3 regions of the Vibrio cidicii genome follow, and region 1 is predicted to be linked to each of the others. Evidence: predicted binding sites of a transcription regulator. Region 1 holds the regulator's gene; each other region holds the start of a gene.
The links. Region 1 encodes PurR, which represses purine synthesis genes. Its sites were predicted from a motif close to TNANGNAAACGTTTNCNTNA; they were not measured.

Region 1 (7,418 bases):
CAGATAGAAAGAACCATCTCGCTCAACACCTTGATTAATGGCCTGTAACTTATCAGAAAATTTCTTTTGCACCCACTCTCTTAGCAAATATCGACTGCTTAAAAATGCCAATGTAGCCCCAACGGTACTGGCGAAAGAGACGAGCAACAAACTAAACCAAAATCCGAACAAAGCAGCACCGAGTAAGGTAACGACAGTGGCTCCGGGGATGGAAAAAGCAGTCAGAGCAACGTATAGAAAAAAATAAGTGATTGCGGCCGTTAGCCAATGTTGGCTGATAAAGTTGCTAAGTAATTGCTGTTGAGCTTTGGCATTTTCTAAAGTGAGGTAGGGCGCAAAGTGATAGAGTAAAATAGCCATCACACTGACTAAAAGAAGGCCAAAAAGCAGTTTTTTGTTCATCGTATTTTCCAAGTTAAATTCTTTAATCTAAGACAGGAAAAAGCACAAAAAAATTTCATACAAAGCGAAAAAACTAAGCACAGCGTTGAATACGCCGAGTAAAGAAAAAGCCACTTCATTGTGAAAGTGGCTTTCAGAAACTTACTCAAGCTTAAGAGGAAAGCTTGTTGACTAGCTCATCTCGGCGCTTTTGAGGAATGACGCTCCAGTGTGTCCCATTGATAGCGCCTTCTAACGCCCACAATAGTTCAAGGCTAACACTTCCACTGTGCGTGTTTTTGATCGCTTCATAAGCACCAACAGAGCCTTGAATTTCCAACTGCTCAACCGTTTCAATACCTGCTTTTTTCAGCATACGCTCAGTTGCCAGCCTTAGATTTGGTAAATCTTTCAGACGATCGGGTTTGGCAACAGCTTGAAGCTCTTTTTCTTTTCGGGCGCTGTCCAAAGCTTGTCTTGCGACGCTCATCAATGCCGTCTTGTTGTCCCAAAGTGAATCGGTTACCGCGTAGTATTTGGTAACAACAGGGAAGCCACGTTTTTTGTAAACATAAGGCCTAAGGCCCTGTTTTTCGAACAATGAGGTTGTATTTTGATCCGCGCGAATATGGAGCTGATCTTTGACGACCAATGCAAACATGGTCTCATCTGCAAAAAGGCCGAATCCGCCAAACATAGAGCGAGATTTTATCGCACCAAGTTGCTCAAAAAGCTTCATCGAATCTTTGAGTATCGGTTTATCCATGATGTGTTATCTCGGTGTAATTACAATTACGCCACCCATAAATCAGGTCCGAGAGATTAGCAAACCAATGCATACAAGATGTCATTAGAGAGTCAACTTAATGTAATGCATTTTTGCCATCGGGAACCCCGCTACCTACCAAAACAGTATTTGGTTTAGGCCGGAGGCTTTGCGTCCCACCCTTTCAGATGGTTTGCCCTGTGCGTGACAGCTAAAGGATACGATTTCTATTGGACTAACATCACATTTTAGGATTGAAAGTGTGATCTTGGTTCAGGTAATAGTTTGCGGGAAATGAGGAAAAACTCGTGTGCGACAGTATCTGGTTATTTGTCACAATAATGATTTTGTTTTGACACAAAAAACAGACGCCGAAATGGCGTCTGTTTTTTAACATTCTCAGTTCAGTTTTTTAACTGTGTCGCGGATAACGATTTCTGGATGCATCTCAAAAATGCGTTTATCGTGCTCCTTGTCTTTAATGCGTTCTAGGAGAATTTCAAATGCATTTTTACCCACACGGCGCTTTGGCTGGTGAATCGTGGTAAGCGGTGGAGAAAAGTACTCGGCCAGTTCTATGTTGTCGTAACCGATCACTGATATGTCGTCGGGAATACGAATGTCGAGTTGTTGTAAACGGCTCATTAGACCAAGTGCCATAGTGTCGTTAAAGCAGAAAATCGCGGTTGGGCGATCGTCCCAAGAGGCAATCTTATCGGCGACCAGTACTGCAGTGTCACATTCAAAATTACCTTCTAAGATCCAATCTTCGTTGACCGCTAGGTTCGCTTCTGCCATTGCGCGTTTAAAGCCAAGAATTCGCTCCTGACACGCCGCTTTTTCAAAATGACCGCTCAAGCAGGCAATCTTGCTGTGACCGTTATCAATCAGGTACTTGGTTGCGAGATAGCCACCTTCTTCCGAGTTATCGATGATCTTGTCGGCTTGTGAGCTAATTGGACCCCAGTCCATGATTACTTTTGGAATATCGGCGTGTCTATCGAGCATTTCACGCAGTTCTTCGGTCAGATCTGAACACATCACCAAGATACCGTCGACGCGCTTTTCTGCCAGCATACGGATATAGTCGCGCTGCTTTTCATAGATGCCACCGGTATTACATAGAATCAAGGTATAACCTTGGCGGTAGCAGTAGCTTTCTACGCCATCAATCACTTCAGAGAAAAAGAGGTTAGTTGACTGAGTAACCAGCATGCCAATGGTGCGAGTTGTATTGCATTTCAAACTGCGTGCGACGGCGCTGGGCGCGTAGTTGAGCTCATCCACCGCTTTCATTACTTTTTCTTGAGTTGCTTCTGCAACAAAGCGGGTTTTGTTGATCACGTGTGAAACGGTCGTGGTTGATACGCCGGCTAAACGTGCGACATCTTTAATTGTGGCCATAGTCTTGTCCTGTCCAAGGTTACCGCGGGAATAGTTGGCCGGGTAACGCTCTTGCTACCTTTCTTTGCATCGGTCTTGAACATGGAAAGAGACCCAAGAAAAGCAGCAGCTTAGCTAAAAAAACACAAAAACCGCTGTTTTTCAGCGGTTTGCATTAAATTCATATTTTATCGTTTGCGGTCTCAATTTTATATCGAGATACGTCAGCAGGCAACCAGCTCAGCACGCGAATATTGTATCCGTGTTCACACTTTATTGGTTAAGCTTCACTCGAGTGATTGCTCTATTGATAAGCCTGTAATTATTATCTAAGTAAATAGTCACTGTCCAGTTTACAAAATGCAATTAATAGTTTTGCGACACTGGCATAGAAGCCAAATTGGTCGTGTTGAATACACTGCTGGTAAAATTGCGGCAGCCAAGAAAGCAGCATGCTTTCAATAAACTGCTGCTGCTCGGCAAGTGCGGTTTCCATATGGCGCTCTTGTTCCAGCTCATTCGAGCGGATAATTAGATGGCCTAAAAAGTCCAGTTGAATAGCGAGGTGATCCGCAGGTTCATTGATATTTTCGCTCACTTTTACGCCGTGATCTGTCATCAGTTTTTCCATTATTCTGGCAGGTTCAGCGTTGAGTAACCCGGATTGATCGAGATAGATAGAAGCGTAAGGCAAAGCGCCATGTTTTGCGCTTTTCAGAAAAAGGTCGCAAAAGTCTGCGGCCAGTTCAAGTTGAGCATCTTGACGGTCAAGCAGTTTATTCAGTGTTTCCACCAGTTGCTGCGCTTCAATCCGCAAACGGTCATTTTCGGCTAAATCAGAAAGAAATGAGCGAATTTCTGCGCTGTGATATTTGTCCAGTTCGACTTGGTTTAACTCTTTGGCAAAAAGACTCGAAAACCACCAGTAAATTTCGGCACGTTTTTCATTAAAGGTTTTGATTTCTTGCATTTTATTCCTGCTCCTCAAGGCTTCTCTGATTAGTCTAACCAATAAAAATGAACAGCGGTCGCCCTAATTATTAATGGGTTATTTAATTATATGTCACCTTGTAAATGGGCAAAAAATAAGCTTGTCTTGAATCAATAAAACCTGAGATTGTTGGGTTAACTTTGATGTGACGCTAGAAATGTGACTATTTATGAATAGAATAAATCGGCGTAGACAAGAATGACAGAAAGTGGTGTAAATGAGCTATCACGTATTAGTCGTAGAAGATGATGTAGTGACACGAGCTAAATTGGTGGGTTACTTCCAAAATGAAGGATATACCGTCAGTGAAGCAGAAAGTGGAGCAGAAATGCGTGAGGTATTGAACAACCAAGCCATCGATTTGGTGATGTTGGACATTAATCTCACTGGAGAAGATGGCTTGCTTTTAACCCGTGAACTGCGTGGTCAATCGGATATCGGCATCATATTAGTGACAGGTCGCACGGATAGCATAGACAAAATTGTTGGTTTGGAGATGGGGGCGGATGATTACGTGACCAAACCGTTTGAGTTAAGAGAGCTGTTAGTTCGAGTGAAGAACCTGCTATGGCGTATGTCTTTAACCGATACGGCAAAGCAAAAAGGGCGTGCCGACGAGCAGGAGCTGCATGTTGTGCGCTTTGCTGATTGGACGTTTGACATTCATCGTCGGGCATTGAGCCGCAATGGTGAACCGGTAAAATTAACCAAGGCGGAGTATGAGTTATTAGTAGCACTCTCGTCATATCCCAACCAGGTGCTGAGCCGTGAGCGCATTTTAAACATGATTAGCCATCGTGTTGATGCGCCTAACGATCGCACCATCGACGTGCTGATTCGCCGCATGCGTGCCAAGATGGAGTTTGACCCCAAGAATCCGCAAATTTTTGTCACAGTTCACGGCGAAGGCTATATGTTCGCAGGCGATTAAAAGCCAGAAATGCGCTAAAGCAGACCGCTTGATCTCAGTGTCGAACAATAAAAAACGAGCTGCACAGTCAGCTCGTTTTTTATTGGATGGCTTCGTTTTAAGCAGGATTTTTCGCGGCGACTTTTTCGTTGTTAGGTGCAGTGGTCAGTAAATCGCGCAAAGATTGCCAAATAATGCCTAAAGTTTCATACCAATAGCGTTCGGTTTGCTCTAAATAGAGCGCTTTTGGCGCGTATTTGTCCCAAGCTTGGGTGATCTCTTTTTGCGCCAAATAGTTGGTAGGGGCTGGCAAAGGGGTTAAGCCGGCATCGTTAAACTCTTTCAAAGCTCGGGTCATGTGACTGGCCGAGGTAACCAGCACCAACTGCTTCTGCCGAACAAAAGCGGCGGCCTGTCGTGCTTCTTCCCAAGTATCTTTGGCATCTTCCAACAAGATAATGTCGGATTTCGCTACCCCAAGCGCTAGAGCCACATTCGCCATCATCCGGGCATGACTGATTTCAGAACCGCCAGCGTAACCAGACAAAATCATTTTTGCTCCCGGGTACATACGCAAAATGCGAATCCCTTCAGCAAGGCGCATCAAGGCGGTGCGACTGAGTTCAGAGGTCGGGGGAATTTGGTCGTCCACTACATGGCCATTACCCAATACCATCACGTAATCGACACTTTGCACTTCAGGTAGAAAGACCGAGTATTGGCGCTCTAGAGGCATTAAAAGTTTGCTGGCAACGGGTTGGAATGAAACCAGAAAAATGCCAGTAAAAGAGAATAAAATGACAAAGCAACCTGTTTTTTGCCTGGTAGTAAACATAATCAACATCAGGCCGAGCAGGCCGATGATGAGTAGCGCAGGCAAAGGCATGAGAAGCGCAGATACCGCTTTTTTCAGCTCAAACATACAGAAATAGTCCGAAAAAACATCACTTGACAGTAAAAAAGAGAGAATCCCTCTTTATTCCTGCTTTCCTTATGACAGAATAGCAGCACGATTCGATATGATAACCCAAGCCACAGTGAACCAAGACCGTAATTTCGACGATATTGCCCACAAATTTGCAAAAAATATTTACGGATCAGATAAAGGTGAGATCCGCCAAGTGATTGTTTGGGAAGACCTTGAGCAGGTTTTGACCGCAATCGATGCTGGCACGAAGGCGCTGACTATTCTCGATGCGGGCGGTGGCTTAGCACAAATGTCGCAAAAGCTTGCTAAGCTCGGACATCAGGTTGCGTTATGTGATCTATCTTCTGAAATGCTGCAATTGGCTGAACAGGATATTGCAAAAAACGGTTTGCTTGCGCAGTATCGGCTGATCCATTCTCCGGTGCAGTCCATTGCTGAACATTTGGAGCAACCAGTGGATTTATTGCTGTTTCATGCGGTCATGGAGTGGTTAGCCGATCCGAAAAGTGCGTTAGAGACGCTGCTTGAGCAAGTGAAACCCGGCGGGGCGGCATCCATCATGTTCTATAACCATCATGGTTTGGTTTATAAAAATGTGGTGTGCGGTAATATTCCACATGTTTTGCAAGGCATGCCGCATCGCAAACGCTTTAAACTGCAACCGCAAAAAGGCCTCGATCCGCAACAGGTTTATCAGTGGATTGAAGATGCAGGATTTGAGATTGGTGGAAAATCCGGTATTCGCTGTTTTAGCGATTACATAGGTAACCGACAGAATATGGGCGACTACCAGTATGAAGACGTGTTGGCACTGGAAAAACAGTTGTGCCGACAAGAACCATACCTCTCGTTAGGCCGATACATCCACGTATGGGCGAAAAAGAAAGAAAAGCAGGAATAACAATGAGTGAGACAACTCTCAATGCTGCAGAGCAACCAATCGATGAATTGGTGAGCTGGGTTAAGCAGCACGATTTCTCATTGAACCTGACCACAGAACGTCTGGCATTTTTGATAGCCATCGCGGTGTTAAGTAACGAAAGGTTCGATGAAGAGTTGGGTGAAGGTGAATTGCATGATGCGTTTACTATCGTCACTCGATTATTTGAAGAAACAGGTGAGGCGTCGGCGTTTCGAGCCAACAACGCAATTAACGAACTGGTTAAACAGCGCCTTATCAGCCGTTTTACCAGTGAAGTGACCGATGGAGCAAGCATCTATCGTTTGTCACCACTGGCGATTGGTATCACCGACTATTACGTCCGTCACCGAGAGTTTTCCAAACTCCGCCTCTCGATTCAGCTCTCTATGGTGGCTGGTGAAATGGCCAGAGCCATTGATGCCGCTCAGAAGGGGGGAACCGCAGAGCATTGGAAGAAAAATGTCTATGGGGTGCTTAAGTACTCGGTCGGTGAGATTTTTGACCAGATCGATCTCAACCAGCGTGTGATGGATGAACAGCAGCAATCGGTTAAACAGCAGATTGCTGATTTGCTCAACAAAGACTGGCGTGATGCGATCAACAACTGTGAGTCTCTGCTGTCTGAAACCTCCAATACACTCAAAGAGTTACAAGATACGCTACAAGCGGCAGGCGACGAGCTACAAACGCAGATTTTGGATATCCAAGAACTGGTTTATGGCGATCCTGAACTGGAGTTTATCGAAGAGACGCTGTTTGGTTTGCAGATGAAACTTGATCGCATCGTCAGTTGGGGACAGCAGGCGATTGATTTGTGGATCGGCTATGACCGCCACGTGCACAAGTTTATCCGTACGGCCATCGATATGGATAAGAACCGCGCCTTTAGCTCGCGCCTACGCCAATCGGTGAAGGACTACTTTGACCTGCCTTGGTATCTCACCTATGCCGATGCAGAGCGCCTGAGCGATCTTCGCGATGAAGCGCTGATGTTGCGTGATGAAGAAGTCACCGGACAAGTCCCCACAGAAGTGGAATATGAAGAGTTTCAACAAGTCAATGATGAGCTTGCTGAGCGTATTGGCGGCATGCTTAAAGCGCATAAAGAGCAGGGTAGACCGATTGATCTTGGCGCAG
Region 2 (7,418 bases), 1.1 Mb from region 1:
CCCACCACTTACGCTCTAGCGCCTAAGTATTAAAATTGGATGTAAATGTCATGCTGCTGACCATCACGCTCAACCGTCAGGTTCAGCTCTGTCAGCTCTGAAATTGAATTGAAAATTTTGCCCATCGCTGCGGGATCGGTCAGATCGTTGCCGTTAAGCTGCACGGCAATATCGCCATCTTGCAAACCAACCGACTGGAAAAGCTGTGGATTTTTACCCGGACTGACCCGATAACCGATCACTTGTTCGTCTTTCTTTACTTGGGATAAACGGACATATTGGAAAATCTTCTGCGGATCGGCGGTGATCTCTTGACGAATCTGTGCCAACTGTTCGTCGGTATCGGGCGGGTTATTCTTCGCAATGGTCGACGAGGCAGGCGCACGCGAGGTGCTATCACCAAGTTTCTTGTACTCTAGCCCTTCGAGCATCACGGTTTCATCACGCCCTTCATTATCAATGATTACGCGATCCACCAACACGGCTTTTAATTTGGCACGAGTCCCTTCAATTTCTTCGCCTAAGCCGTAAGTCGCTTGCTGACCTCGGTTGGCAATGACCGCCAAGCTGGCACTCGGGTTACTGCTCGCAACCGCACCAACTAACACCAAATTGAGTCGAGTTTTCGGCGCATCTTGCACAACTGGCGCGGTTACGACGGGTTTCGCTTTGTTTTCGTTGTAAACACCAAATAAATTCATCGCCTGCAACCCAGCAAGAGAAAGGCCCTGTTTATTGTTGCTTTGCCCACCGACTATTGCAGGAGCTTGCCAAGCGACAATCTCATTTTTTGCTGGCTGTGTGAGCCAAACAACCTGACCTAGAGTCCAGCCTGTCATCGCAATCAAAATACCAGCTAAGATTTTGCTTACATGGCGCTGAATCTCGCCGTTATTCGCAATGACGCGAGCCAGTAGCGGGCTGCTTTTCAATCCAGCACTTAGCTCTGATGGTTTCACTGAGTTGATTCCTTTTTTGTTACGATTCAATGACCGCTTTGTTATCGGCAGTGTTCTTCTATGATTTCACTGCACTCCCTGACGACATCTTCACCAGTCATAAACAAATGGAAGACATCCTGCTATGTTTTTGACTGCAATGGAATTGTCTAGTCGACAAAGAGCAGTGAACTATATCACAGCATAATAGTTACACGCTTTTCAAATTCCGTTTTTGCCAACTCCCTTGAAATTTTTGCTGCATGTCACCATTGTAAGAGTCAATAAGCAGCAATCATTAATCATTCACAGCACTGATTAGAGAGTAAGACTTCCTATGAGTTCCCAACTTGATGCCATTCGCTTAGATAAATGGCTGTGGGCTGCACGATTTTATAAGACCCGTTCCATCGCCCGCAACATGGTCGATGGAGGTAAAGTCCACTATAATGGTCAGCGCACAAAACCAAGCAAAATAGTTGAAATTGGTGCAACAATTAAGTTACGCCAAGGAAATGAAGAAAAAGTGGTGGTGATTGAGCAGATCTCAGATCAGCGACGTGGCGCACCAGAAGCGCAAAAGCTGTATCGCGAAACCGACGAAAGTGTGGCGAAGCGCGAAACACTGGCACAGCAGCGTAAACTCAACGCCAACCCAAGCCCAGAAAGACGCCCAGACAAAAAACAGCGTCGTGACATCATCAAATTTAAACTGCAGTAACAACGCCGGAAAAACCGACGAGGAATCCCTAAATGGCAAGCAATGTTTTGAACCGCTACTTATTTGAAGACCTTTCAGTGCGTGGCGAGCTGGTACAATTGGATGAAGCGTACCAGCGTATTATTTCGAGCAAGGAATATCCGGCAGCCCTGCAAAAACTGTTAGGCGAGCTGTTGGTGTCAACCACTCTACTCACCGCTACGCTCAAATTTGAAGGTTCTATCACCATTCAATTGCAAGGTGATGGTCCGGTATCTTTGGCGGTCATCAATGGCGATAACGAACAGAAAGTTCGTGGTGTCGCGCGCTGGGAAGGTGAGATTGCCGACGATGCTAGCCTGCACGATATGATGGGGAAAGGCTACCTTGTCATCACCATTGAGCCGAAAAAAGGCGAGCGCTATCAAGGTGTGGTTGGCCTAGAGGGCGACAACCTTACTCAAGTGATTGAAGGCTATTTCGCCAATTCAGAGCAGCTTAAAACCCGCTTGTGGATCCGCACTGGCGCGCACCAAGGTCAAGCGCACGCTGCTGGTATGCTGATTCAAGTTGTGCCAGACGGCACTGGCTCTGCCGATGACTTTGAGCACCTCGAACAGCTAACAAACACGGTGAAAAATGAAGAGTTATTCACCTTAGGAGCCAACGATCTGCTGTATCGCTTGTACAACCAAGAACAAGTTCGTCTGTTCGAACCACAACCTGTTGAGTTCCATTGTGGCTGTTCTCGTGAGCGCAGCGGTGCCGCAATTGTCACTCTCGATAAAACTGAAATTTATGACATTTTGGCCACCGAAGGATCCGTTTCTTTACATTGTGATTACTGCGGCACGACTTACTCGTTTGACGAGCCGCAAGTGGCTGAGCTCTACACCAACGCCACTTCTGAGCGTAAAACGCTGCATTAATTTCCTTGGATTATCAAGCACGTAATTTACCCGTCAAAAGGCCAGCATACGCTGGCCTTTTTGTGATCAAAGCCTAGTAAATCAATACTTTCCCGTAATTTAATAACCCCTTATTTTTTGTTAATTAATAATCCCTTAACGCTGGCGCAATGGTTTGCGTGCACGATAAACTATCTCGGCCAATATGTGACGGGACACCTAAAACCTCAGGAAAATTAAGGATAATTTTTGAACTATATCCCTGTTTTCTCCCCCACCCGTTGTTAGCATGGTGAGCAGAAAAATTAAAAGATTCTTACAAAATCCCTACAAAATCCTATAAGGAGCACCTATGACCGTTATGGAACATACTAAGGCTGCAACAATTGATTTAACCAAACATGGACTGCGCAACGTAAAAGAGGTTCTACGTAACCCAAGTTACGAAGTGCTGTTTGCAGAAGAGACGCGTGCGGATCTCGAAGGCTACGAAAAAGGCGTAGTCACCGAGCTTGGTGCGGTCGCTGTCGATACTGGCGTTTTCACTGGCCGCTCACCAAAAGATAAATACATAGTGAAAGACGCGACGACGGAAGAAAACATGTGGTGGACATCCAGTGCAGTTCCGAACGACAACAAACCAATCACTCAGGAAGTGTGGAACGACCTCAAAGAACTGGTCACCAACCAGCTTTCTGGCAAACGTGTGTTCGTGATTGATGGTTACTGTGGTGCTAACCCTGACACGCGTCTAAGCATTCGTGTGATCACCGAAGTCGCTTGGCAGGCGCATTTTGTGAAGAACATGTTTATCCGCCCTTCCGAAGAAGAGTTGGCAAGCTTTGAGCCGGACTTCGTGGTGATGAACGCCGCGAAATGCACTAACCAGAAGTGGCAAGAGCATGGTCTGAACTCGGAGAACTTTACTGTGTTTAACCTGACCGAGCGCACTCAACTGATTGGTGGCACTTGGTACGGCGGCGAAATGAAGAAAGGCATGTTCGCCATGATGAACTACTTCCTGCCGCTGAAAGGTGTCGCATCTATGCACTGTAGTGCCAACATGGGCAAAGATGGCGATGTCGCGATCTTCTTCGGCCTATCTGGTACAGGGAAAACGACCCTATCCACCGATCCAAAACGTGCGCTGATCGGCGATGACGAACATGGCTGGGACGATGACGGCGTGTTTAACTTTGAAGGTGGCTGCTACGCGAAAACCATCAAACTGTCGAAAGAAGCAGAACCAGACATCTACAACGCCATCCGTCGCGATGCATTGCTTGAGAACGTTACGGTACGTAACGACGGTTCAATCGATTTTGACGACGGCTCGAAAACCGAGAATACGCGCGTTTCTTACCCGATTTACCACATTGATAACATCGTCAAACCCGTTTCTAAAGGCGGTCATGCCAACAAAGTGATCTTCCTGTCTGCCGATGCCTTTGGCGTATTGCCTCCCGTGTCTAAACTGACACCAGAACAAACCAAGTACCACTTCCTCTCTGGTTTTACCGCCAAATTGGCGGGTACTGAGCGTGGCATTACCGAACCAACGCCAACCTTCTCTGCCTGTTTTGGTGCCGCGTTCCTAACGCTACACCCAACCAAGTACGCAGAAGTCCTAGTTAAACGCATGGAAGAAGCGGGCGCAGAAGCGTACCTAGTGAACACCGGCTGGAATGGCAGCGGCAAACGTATCTCGATTCAAGATACGCGCGGCATTATCGATGCCATCCTTGACGGCTCGATTGAAGAAGCACCAACCAAACATGTGCCTATCTTTAATCTAGAGGTACCGACATCGCTTCCTGGCGTCGATCCAACCATCCTTGATCCACGCGATACCTATGTAGACCCACTACAGTGGGAAAGCAAAGCCCAAGATCTGGCACAACGCTTTATCAATAACTTTGCTAAATACACAGACAACGCCGAAGGCCAATCTCTAGTCTCAGCGGGGCCTCAGCTTGACTAAGTGATCGAGCAATAAAAAAGCCCTCACTCGAGTAATGCCACTCGCTTTATAGCGAGTGGCATTTTTATGTCTAGATCGCGCTCGATAGTTTGGTTCTACGCTGTTATTTGACGGCCTCATAATATGTCGACTCAAGCTATTAAACGCTTGGATCATCTTGGCCTCATTGACGCTTTTTGCCATGAAATCAGCCTAGCACGGGTGATAGATGCGCTCATTCCCAGCTATTCCGAGCACCATGTTTCTCATGCTGCCGCTGTCTTGGCCATGCTCCTAAATGGACTTGGCTTTCACCGCAGAACACCTCACCAGACCAGTTAATTTTCCAGATGGGTATCACTCTTTAGAAAATTCGGACATAAAAAATCGGACTCAACAGCGTTGAGTCCAATTATGAAGCTTAGGATCGTTCAATTACTTAAAACGATCGACATTATCCACTCGGATGCCTTTGTTTTTCTCTGATTGTTCGTTTACCAGAAAGCAACAAGCAGCCCCAATGCCAATACCATGCCGACGTAGTTGTTATTCAGGAACGCTTTAAAGCACAGCTCTCGTTCGCGATGGCGAATCAAATGTTGCTGATAAACAAACAAAGCTCCCGCGGCCAGTATGCTCCAATAGAAACTTTGCCCTAACTGATAATATTGACCCAGCCACAGCAACATCGCTAAGGTCGCCAGTTGCAACAATCCGATGATCAGTTTGTCAAAACGACCAAATAAGATCGCGGTCGATTTCACCCCAATAAGCAGGTCATCATCGCGATCCACCATCGCATACTGGGTATCGTAAGCGATGGTCCACAGCGCATTAATAGTAAAGAGGAACCACACCATCCAAGGCAATTCATTGGTTTGCGCCGCCCACGCCATTGGAATGGCCCAGCTAAACGCCAGTCCTAGCACCAACTGCGGGAGATGGGTGTAACGCTTCATAAAAGGGTAAACAAACGCCAAAGCTATGCCACCAAAGGAGAGCTGAATGGTCAGCGAGTTCATGGTGAGGACCAAGAGAAAGGACGTTATCCCCAAAGCCAAAAACAGCAGCACCGCCTCTTTTGAGGTCACTTTGCCCGCTGGCAATGGGCGCTGTTGGGTGCGCTTGACATGGCCATCGACATGGCGATCGGCAAAATCATTGATGACACACCCGGCGCTACGCATCAAGAAAACGCCCGCGGTAAAGACCAGTAGAACGTCCCAATCTGGCATCCCTTCCGCAGCCAGAAGCAGCGACCACAACATCGGCCAGAACAGTAAAAAAGAGCCAATCGGCCGATCCATTCTCATCAATTGCCAATATGCTTTGGCTTTTTCTGCCGACATTTACACGCTCTCCTTGGAGTAAATTGGTGCATGGGGTAAAAACAGTTCGGCCACCAGCATCGGTTTGTGGTTCATCCATAATCGTGAGCGGCGCGCAAGTAAACGTCCAGATGGGGTCTCAACCCAAGCCACTTGCAGCGCATCGCGTTCAACATTATCCGCACTAAATACGGTTAATCCAAGTGGTAGCTCGCCTAGCGTGGCCAAATCGTACGGCTGATCGCAAAGCGTCGACTGTGGGATCAAAGTACGTCCAAGCACCCAGCGAGCACCGTCACCAGAGAGGATCACTTCTCGCAGTAAACATGGCCCTTGACTGAGCAACGCTTTTTCTTCTCCCAGTAAGAGCGGCTCATCCAGCGCCTGATTGCGCAGCAATTCAACCGTCAAGTTCTGGCAATGCTGGTTCAAGCGACGCGATAACGAGCCCTGTTCATGCAGCCAATGTTTGGCCTGCTCATTGGGGTAGGCAAAATGTTCGGTAGTTTGCCATCTCGCTTGTGATAATAAAGCAAGATAGGGCGATATCGGCTGATTCATACTAGTATTCAATTGATCGCTTTATGCGTACAATAAAGCAACACATTACGGCAACGACTTACCGTAACGATTGTTATAACTTATGTGACATTTGGACCGCCCATTGTAACAAGACAAACGCGTTTCGAGTATCGTAATCAGAAGAAAGAAAAGATAGAAATATGTACAAACGTTATATAGTCCAAATAATTCTCGCACTCAGTGTGCTGGTTTCGCTTCCTACGTTCGCGGAGGAAGAAAAAGCAGGGCCGAAACTGGCTTATTTCACTTTGGAACCGGATCTGACGACCAACTTCTATACCAAAGGGAAAAAGCTCGGTTACGTGCAAGTGCGTATTGATGTGATGGTGATGAGCAGCGAAGATCTCGCTTTGGTCGAGCGTCATCAACCGCTTATCCGCGATGCTGTGGTAGAAATGCTCGGTCAGCAAACCGAAGAGACGGTCAAGTCACTGGCTGGACGGGAAGATCTGCGCAAAAACTTGGTCGCATACTTAAACGAGATTTTACTGCCAGAAACAGGCAAAACCGTGATTGCCGACCTGCTATTTACTAAGTATCTCTATCAGTAATCAGCAAAACGGATGACCACGTTAAAAAAGCGGCTCAGGCCGCTTTTTGATTTTTTGCTTTGGTTGAATCAAGATACGCCAGCGCCATCCCCGCGAGTAACCCAACCAAATGCGCGGTATTGCCAATTGGCATAAAGGGCTGCACGTAACCAAGCACCAGCCACACCAACATAAATGCCACGATAGGTTTAGGTAAGAAAAGGCCCTTGTGTGGACAGCGATAGCCGAAAATCCACACATAGCCGACAAGCGCGTATACCACGCCAGACAAGCCACCAAAATTGGCACCATGGACCATAAACTGACCAACACCAGACAACGCGGCAGAGATGACAAACAGTTGCAATAGTTTGCGCGTGCCAAGTCGCTGCTCCAGCTCACCGCCCAACTGCCACCACCACAAAAGGTTGAAAGCAATATGCAGCACAGAAAAATGCAGCACAGCGTGGCT
Region 3 (7,418 bases), 1.1 Mb from region 1:
TGCCACAGCGGTGCCAGCGGCAATTTCGCTCAAACAGTCGAGTAACGCTTTCGGGCCAAGCTGCGCCAGTTTGTCGTACATTGAGCTGCTGGTGTCGCTCGATTCAATCGGTAAAGTGGCGACTTTGAGCATGTCACCGGTATCGAGGCCGATGTCCATCTGCATGATGGTTACGCCTGTTTCGGCATCACCCGCCCAGATGGAACGCTGAATCGGCGCAGCACCACGCCAACGTGGCAAGATAGAACCGTGTACGTTAATACAACCGAGCTTGGGCGTGTCCAGTACCGCTTGCGGCAGTAACATCCCATAAGCCACCACCACCATGAGATCGGCATTTAAGTCGGCAAGCGCTTGCTTGGCTTCAGCCGATTTAAAGTTTTCCGGTTGATACACCGGAATGTTGTGCTCAAGGGCTAACTCTTTGACTGGCGGCGCGGCCAGTTTTTTACCCCGGCCCGCGGGGCGATCGGGGTTAGTGTACACCGCAATAACGTCGTGCTCCGAAGACAATAACGCCGCCAAATGACGGGCGGCGAAATCCGGAGTCCCTGCAAAGACAATACGTAAAGACTGGCTCAAGGCTGACTTCCTTCTAAATTCAAAATGGTCGTATTAGGCGTTTTTTTCGTTGTAGCGTTTAATTTTCGCTAATTTGTCCTGAATACGTTTGCGCTTAAGCGGCGAGAGGTAATCGACAAACAACTTACCTTGAAGATGGTCGAGCTCGTGTTGAATACAGATCGCCAATAAATCATCGGCCTCAAGCGTGAATGGGTTGCCATCACGATCCAGCGCCTTGACGGTGACTTCTGCCGCACGAGGTACCAATGCGCGCGCGCCGGGAACCGACAAACAGCCTTCTTCAATGCCGTCTTCGCCGCGTTTTTCCAAAATTTCTGGATTGATCAGCACCATCGGTTGATCACGGTTTTCGGAGATATCAATCACCACGATACGCTGGTGGATATCCACCTGTGTTGCAGCAAGGCCGATGCCCTCTTCGTCGTACATGGTTTCGATCATGTCGTCGACGATTTTCTGAATTTCAGGGGTCACGGTTTCGACCGGTTTTGCAACGGTGCGCAGGCGATCATCCGGGAATGTTAATACTTGCAATACAGACATATACACTCAAAATGTTGAAGCGTGCCGAAACAGCACAAACCTAGTTGGCTCAATTCTAGACATTTTATAGCCTAAATGACAGCATCCTGACACCAATTTCCGCGTGTTACTCCCGTTCTTGGGGCAGGGAACTCAATCATGAAGCTAGCCATTAAAGCGCTGTCGCGCGCCATATTATTGCCTCTGTTTTGTACCGCTACGTTAATGGCGCAGGCTGAAACGGTGCCTTTGGCGGTTAAAGCGGACGCACCGAAAACCTATGTGGTAGTGAAAGGCGATACCTTGTGGGACATTTCTGCGCTCTACCTAGACAGCCCTTGGTTGTGGCCACGTTTGTGGCAGATTAACCCGGAGATTGAGAACCCTCATCTAATCTATCCGGGCGATAAGTTATCACTGGTGTGGAAAAATGGTCAGCCGATGCTGAGTTTAAAACCCGTGGTCACCTTGAGCCCCAAAGCGCGCATTACCGAGAAGAAAGCTCTGCCCGTTGTGGCGGAAAGCTTAGTGCTCCCTTATCTCCAATCGGATCGCTTATTAGAAAAAGAAAAGCTTGCCACGGTCGCTCGTGTGATGGGCACCAGTGAGGGGCATCAATATCTCGCAAAAGAAGAGAGCTTGTTTATCAGTGGCCAACACAGTGAAAAGCTGTGGGCCATCTACCGTGTGGTGGCCGAGTTTACCCGTGACGATCTACCATCGCCAGTGGTTGCGCTGCGTGTGGTCGCGGAAGGGAAGCTTCGTCAAAGTGCTGAAGACTATTCGAGTCTTGAAGTGACAGCCCTTCGTCAAGAAGTTTTGTTGAATGACATCGCTTTACCCGTCTCAGAGAATCAACTCAATACCTTGTCTACCACTTTTTATCCCTCTCCGGCACCGCAAGGGCTAGCGGTAAAAATGCTCGGCAATATTGATGGCATTGACTACAGTGCGCCCAATCAGGTGGTGATTCTGGATAAAGGTTCAGCGGACAATCTGCGTCAAGGGCATATGTTTGAGCTGTATAGCGCTTCGGCCGAAGTTTATCGCCGAGATGATGCTTTTAGCTATGAATCCGGTTCGGCTGACGAAGCCATCACCTTGCCACAAACGCGCGTTGGCGAACTGATGGTGATTCGCCCTTACGACTATTTTAGTCTTGCTTTGATTACTCGCAGCAATAAACCGATCACCCGAGACATTATCGTTGTGCCGCCCTCAGAGCCTGAACCGAGCCCCTCGACTCAGGAGCCCTAATGTCAGAGCAAGAGCTGATTGCTTGGTTAAGTTTAAGTTTTACGCCGCAGATTGGCGCAAAGCGATTAGCCAAGTTACTCAGTATTGATGCTCCACTCAATATTCTCTCCTACTCAGATAATGCTTTACACAACTTGGGGTTTTCGACTGCTCAACTGGCTTATCTGCGGCAAGAGGCTCGCCGCGATGTGGAAGCGGCGCTGACTTGGCAGTTGCAACAAGATCATCACATTCTCACCTTAGCCGACGACAATTATCCGCCACTGCTTAAAGAAGCTGGAGCCGCGCCGCCTTATCTGTTTGTTAAAGGCGAGGTGGGCGCACTGAGCAAGCCGCAACTTGCGATGGTTGGTAGTCGTAATGCCAGCCTAGAGGGGCTGCAACATGCTCGGCAGTTTGCGGAGTTTTTAGTTCAACAGGGGCTTGCTGTGACCAGTGGTTTAGCGCTGGGTATTGATGGCCACGCTCACGATGGGGCACTCAGTGCAGGTGGTGACACCATCGCCGTGCTCGGCTCAGGGCTGGAACACATTTATCCCGCTCGCCACCGCAAGCTGGCGCAACGAATCGCCGAGAACGGCGCGTTGGTGTCTGAATTTCGCCCTGATGCCAAACCCCGCGCAGAAAACTTCCCTCGCCGCAATCGCATTATCAGTGGCTTAGCGCTAGGGGTGTTGGTTGTGGAAGCGGCGGAAAAAAGCGGCTCACTCATTACCGCTCGTTATGCGGCAGAGCAAGGGCGAGAAGTCTTTGCGCTGCCATGTTCGATCTCTTCGGTGAATGGTCGAGGCGGAAATCAACTGATCAAAAACGGGGCGTGCTTAGTCTCTGAGCCCAATGACATCTTGCGTGAAATACAATCGTTACTGGATTGGTCTTATCAGCAGCAGACGAGAGATTTATTTTCTCCACTTAATACCGAAGAACAATTGCCATTTCCTGAGCTGTTAGCTAACGTAGGAAGTGAGGCGACACCAGTTGATATTCTGGCAAACAGGACCAATATACCTGTGCAAGAAGTCATGATGCAGCTCCTAGAGCTTGAGCTTTCAGGACATGTTGTTGCAATTAACGGTGGCTATATTCGAAGGGGGAGGGGCTAGCTATGATGATGGATATACTGATGTATCTGTTTGAAACTTACATCCATAGCGATGCAGATTTGCAAGTGGATCAAGATGAGCTTGAAGAAGAACTGCTTCGAGCGGGATTTCACCAACAAGATATCTATAAAGCCCTTCTTTGGTTAGAAGAGCTCGCCGCGTTGCAGCAAAGCGATGCGCACTCAGCTATTTCGCGTTGTAGCGCCATCGCTTCTACTCGTATCTATACGGCGCAGGAAATGCAACGATTGGATCTCGAAAGTCGTGGTTTTCTGTTGTTTCTCGAGCAAATTAATGTGCTGACCACCGAAACCCGTGAAATGGTGATCGATCGGGTGATGGGGCTAGAAACCAAAGAATTTGAGCTCGACGATCTCAAGTGGATTATTCTGATGGTGCTGTTTAATGTACCTGGCAATGAAAACGCCTACACGCTGATGGAAGAGCTGTTGTACACCAAAGAACAAGGCATTTTGCATTAACGCTTTCCCTGCACGGTATCTATGAGTAGTAAAATCGACCACACCCTATTTTCGGCGCATGAACACGCATTAGAGCGTGAGCCGTGCCCGAAATGCGGTGGAGAATTGGTGTTAAAGCACGGCAAACATGGTCCTTTCCTTGGCTGTAGCCACTATCCCGCGTGTGATTACATCAAAGCGCTGCATCACAATGATGGCCATATCGTTAAAGAACTTGGCGTCGCCTGTCCAGAGTGTGGTCAAGAATTGGTGCTACGTCAGGGGCGTTATGGCATGTTTGTCGGTTGCAGTGCTTACCCGCAGTGCCATCATATTGAATCGATTAATCCAGTTGAACCCAGAGAGCAAAAGGTGTTGTTCGCTTGCCCTGAATGTGGAAAAGGCCATTTGCTGGAACGGAAAAATCGCTTTGGTAAAACCTTCTATGCCTGTGATCAGTTCCCAAAATGCAAGTTCGCGCTCAATCAAGCTCCAGTAAAAGGGCGCTGTGAGCAATGCGGTTATGCTTTATTAGTGGAGAAGAAATCCGCTCACGGGGTTAAATATCAGTGCGCAGATCGTAAGTGCCAGCATGTGCAATCGAGTGGTACTGAATCTTAAAGAGGTCGCTTAAATAACAAAGGGGCCATGTGCCTGCCCCTTTGTTATCTTCGTTATCATCAGCGATTGAATTAATCACGCCATTTGCTGGCAAAGGCTTGCACGGCCGGAAACGCATCGGCGTCCAGCACTTTGGCTAACGCGCACAAACGGCGTTGCAATTCTCCGCTGTAGTCACCGCACACATTGATGTGTCCCATCTTGCGTCCTGTACGTTTTTCTTTGCCATACCAATGAACATGGCAGCCAGCCATCGCGAGCACCGACTCAGGCAAACTCTCTTCGCCGAGAATATTGATCATCGCCGTTTCACGCACCAGCTTAGTACTGCCAAGTGGCAGGCCACATACGGCACGCAGATGATTTTCAAACTGACAGGTCTCCGCGCCCTGCTGTGTCCAATGGCCAGAGTTATGTACTCGAGGCGCGATCTCATTCACCAGCAGTTGGTCATCGACATCAAAAAACTCCAGCGCCAGCACACCCACGTAATCGAGGCTCTCCGCGACCGCGGTAAACATCTGCTTTGCCTGGGCTTGCAGCTCGGGCGCATCGATTGCGGTAGAAAGGCTCAGAACGCCGTTGGTGTGTACGTTTTCCGCCAAAGGATACACTTCGACGTGGCCATCTTTGGCTCGCGCGCCGACTAATGAGACTTCACGGTTAAAGGGGACAAACTCTTCAGCGACAATCGCTTGGGTTGGCGTGGCCGCAATGCATTCGGCCATTTCCTTCCAGATAGTCTCCGCCTGAGTGGCATCTTTCAAGCGCCACTGGCCTTTACCATCATAGCCCCCCAAGGCGCTTTTGAGCACCATAGGTACACCGACATGCTCTATCGCCCGAGAAAAATCTTCACGCGTCTCAATGATGTAATAGTTTGCATTGCGCGCGCCCGCGTTATCCAACAACGCTTTTTCCAAGCGACGATCGCCACCGGCTTTAATCGCTTGCGTGCTAGGTAAAAACTTGCCACTCGCTTGACAGACATCAAGTACATCATGAGGAATGTGCTCGAATTCTGCGGTAATCACATCGACTTGTTCAATGGCATTTTCTAAGCCATGGCCGAGCAGATGTTGAGTCAGAGGATGGACGATATTACCGCTAGCCACATCGTAGGCGGAGATCTGAATATTCAGTGGCGCACCAGCCAGAGACATCATGCGAGCTAATTGACCCGCACCAAGAACCAGTACATGCATGGGATTAATCCTCGGCCGGATTTGGATGAGCAAGGACGCTTTCGGTTTGCTCGGCGCGAAACGCTTCGACTTGTGCCATGATAGCCTCATCATGGGTGCCGAGAATTTGCGCAGCTAACAACCCTGCGTTGGCCGCCCCTGCTTCACCGATCGCCAATGTGCCAACCGCGATGCCTTTTGGCATTTGCACGATGGAGTAGAGCGAGTCCAGTCCTGAGAGTGCGCGCGATTGCACCGGAACGCCAAGTACGGGCAAACTAGTGAATGCGGCGGTCATGCCGGGTAAATGCGCAGCGCCGCCTGCACCAGCAATGATCACTTTGAGTCCGCGCGCTTTGGCGGTGGACGCGTATTCAGCCAGAAGTTGAGGGGTGCGGTGTGCCGAGACCACTTTGGTTTCGTATTCAACCCCAAATTTGTCCAACATTTCTGCTGCCAATTTCATGGTTGGCCAATCCGATTTAGAACCCATGATGATACCGACTTTCATCTCAAACTCCTTCAAGCTGCATAATTGGGTGAGCTGATAAAATTTGTGCGCATTATACGGGGTTTTTGGTGTCAAGCAAACGTTTGCGCTTTTTGCTAATCGCTGAACTCATGCAATTCCTTTTCGCTCACTGAGAGAATTGTTTGTACACTGAGAACGAATCAAACAGTGGGTAGATATGGGATGGACAATTTTCAACAGGTGCTGCGTGCTTTACAGCAAGGCGACGTTATCGCTTACCCGACCGAAGGGGTATTTGGTTTGGGCTGCGATCCGGATAACAGTAGAGCGATCGGTAAGCTGCTGGAAATCAAACAGCGCCCGGTCGATAAAGGGCTGATTTTGATTGCAGCCAATGTTGATCAGTTGTGGCCCTACATCGACCGAGACGCTCTGACTGACATTGAGATCGAACGCATGCAGCAAAGCTGGCCGGGGCCGTATACGTGGGTGGTTCCTGCCAGCACGTCTGCCTCATCTTGGGTCACGGGACAGTATGACACGGTCGCGGTGCGTGTCAGCGATCATCCTTTGGTGCAAAAGTTGTGCATCGCCTTTGCAAAGCCGTTAACCTCTACCAGCGCCAATCTGTCCGGGCTTCCTGCCTGTCTCACTTTGCAACAAGTGCAACAGCAGTTGGGCGATAAAGTTCACGCCATACTCATTGGTGAAACGGGTGGGCGAACAAAACCGAGTGAAATTCGCGATGTGCGAAGCGCACAAATATTAAGACAGGGATAACCCTGCATTGCTTCAAAGGTAAGTAAAGAATGTCAGCAATCAATAAACAAGCAGTGAAGCAGTATTTGATGGCACTGCAGGATGCAATTTGTCAGCAATTAGAACAAGAAGATGGACGAGCGCTGTTTGTCGAGGATGCTTGGCAGCGTGAACCTGGAGAAAAACTGGGCGGTGGAGGCCGCACGCGGGTAATGCGTGATGGTGATGTGTTTGAGCAAGGTGGGGTGAATTTTTCTCACGTGCAGGGCCAAATGATGCCAGCTTCTGCCACAGCGCATCGCCCGGAGTTGGCTGGGCGGCGTTTTGAAGCGATGGGCGTCTCTCTGGTGATGCATCCGAAAAACCCTTATGTACCGACCTCACACGCCAACGTGCGTTTTTTTATCGCTGAAAAAGAGGGCGAAGCGCCGATTTGGTGGTTTGGTGGCGGCTT

Region 2: a site for PurR is predicted at 2,710-2,729, ahead of pckA (phosphoenolpyruvate carboxykinase (ATP)). Genes of this name have one in related genera too.
Region 3: a site for PurR is predicted at 6,316-6,335, ahead of purE (5-(carboxyamino)imidazole ribonucleotide mutase). Genes of this name have one in related genera too.

Annotation. Positions count from the first base shown of each region.
Region 1 covers NZ_CP035921.1:2,872,091-2,879,508, forward strand. Annotated here, with positions in the region: gene EWA64_RS14125 (TVP38/TMEM64 family protein) at 1-402, opposite strand, end outside; gene EWA64_RS14130 (TfoX/Sxy family DNA transformation protein) at 554-1,147, opposite strand; cyclic di-GMP riboswitch class I at 1,266-1,355, opposite strand; gene purR (HTH-type transcriptional repressor PurR) at 1,547-2,551, opposite strand; gene torD (molecular chaperone TorD) at 2,856-3,500, opposite strand; gene torR (two-component system response regulator TorR) at 3,739-4,452, shown strand; gene elyC (envelope biogenesis factor ElyC) at 4,550-5,353, opposite strand; gene cmoM (tRNA uridine 5-oxyacetic acid(34) methyltransferase CmoM) at 5,451-6,260, shown strand; gene mukF (chromosome partition protein MukF) at 6,263-7,418, shown strand, end outside.
Region 2 covers NZ_CP035921.1:1,809,546-1,816,963, reverse strand. Annotated here, with positions in the region: gene gspC (type II secretion system protein GspC) at 30-959, opposite strand; gene hslR (ribosome-associated heat shock protein Hsp15) at 1,276-1,659, shown strand; gene hslO (Hsp33 family molecular chaperone HslO) at 1,692-2,567, shown strand; gene pckA (phosphoenolpyruvate carboxykinase (ATP)) at 2,899-4,527, shown strand; partial or broken gene EWA64_RS09300 (DUF4277 domain-containing protein) at 4,651-4,845, shown strand; gene ubiA (4-hydroxybenzoate octaprenyltransferase) at 5,001-5,855, opposite strand; gene EWA64_RS09290 (chorismate lyase) at 5,856-6,395, opposite strand; gene EWA64_RS09285 (flagellar basal body-associated protein FliL) at 6,557-6,967, shown strand; gene glpG (rhomboid family intramembrane serine protease GlpG) at 7,002-7,418, opposite strand, start outside.
Region 3 covers NZ_CP035921.1:1,722,658-1,730,075, forward strand. Annotated here, with positions in the region: gene fmt (methionyl-tRNA formyltransferase) at 1-582, opposite strand, end outside; gene def (peptide deformylase) at 616-1,128, opposite strand; gene EWA64_RS08840 (LysM peptidoglycan-binding domain-containing protein) at 1,267-2,364, shown strand; gene dprA (DNA-processing protein DprA) at 2,364-3,467, shown strand; gene EWA64_RS08850 (DUF494 family protein) at 3,470-3,949, shown strand; gene EWA64_RS08855 (DNA topoisomerase family protein) at 3,971-4,549, shown strand; gene EWA64_RS08860 (5-(carboxyamino)imidazole ribonucleotide synthase) at 4,621-5,754, opposite strand; gene purE (5-(carboxyamino)imidazole ribonucleotide mutase) at 5,759-6,244, opposite strand; gene tsaC (L-threonylcarbamoyladenylate synthase type 1 TsaC) at 6,428-6,985, shown strand; gene hemF (oxygen-dependent coproporphyrinogen oxidase) at 7,015-7,418, shown strand, end outside.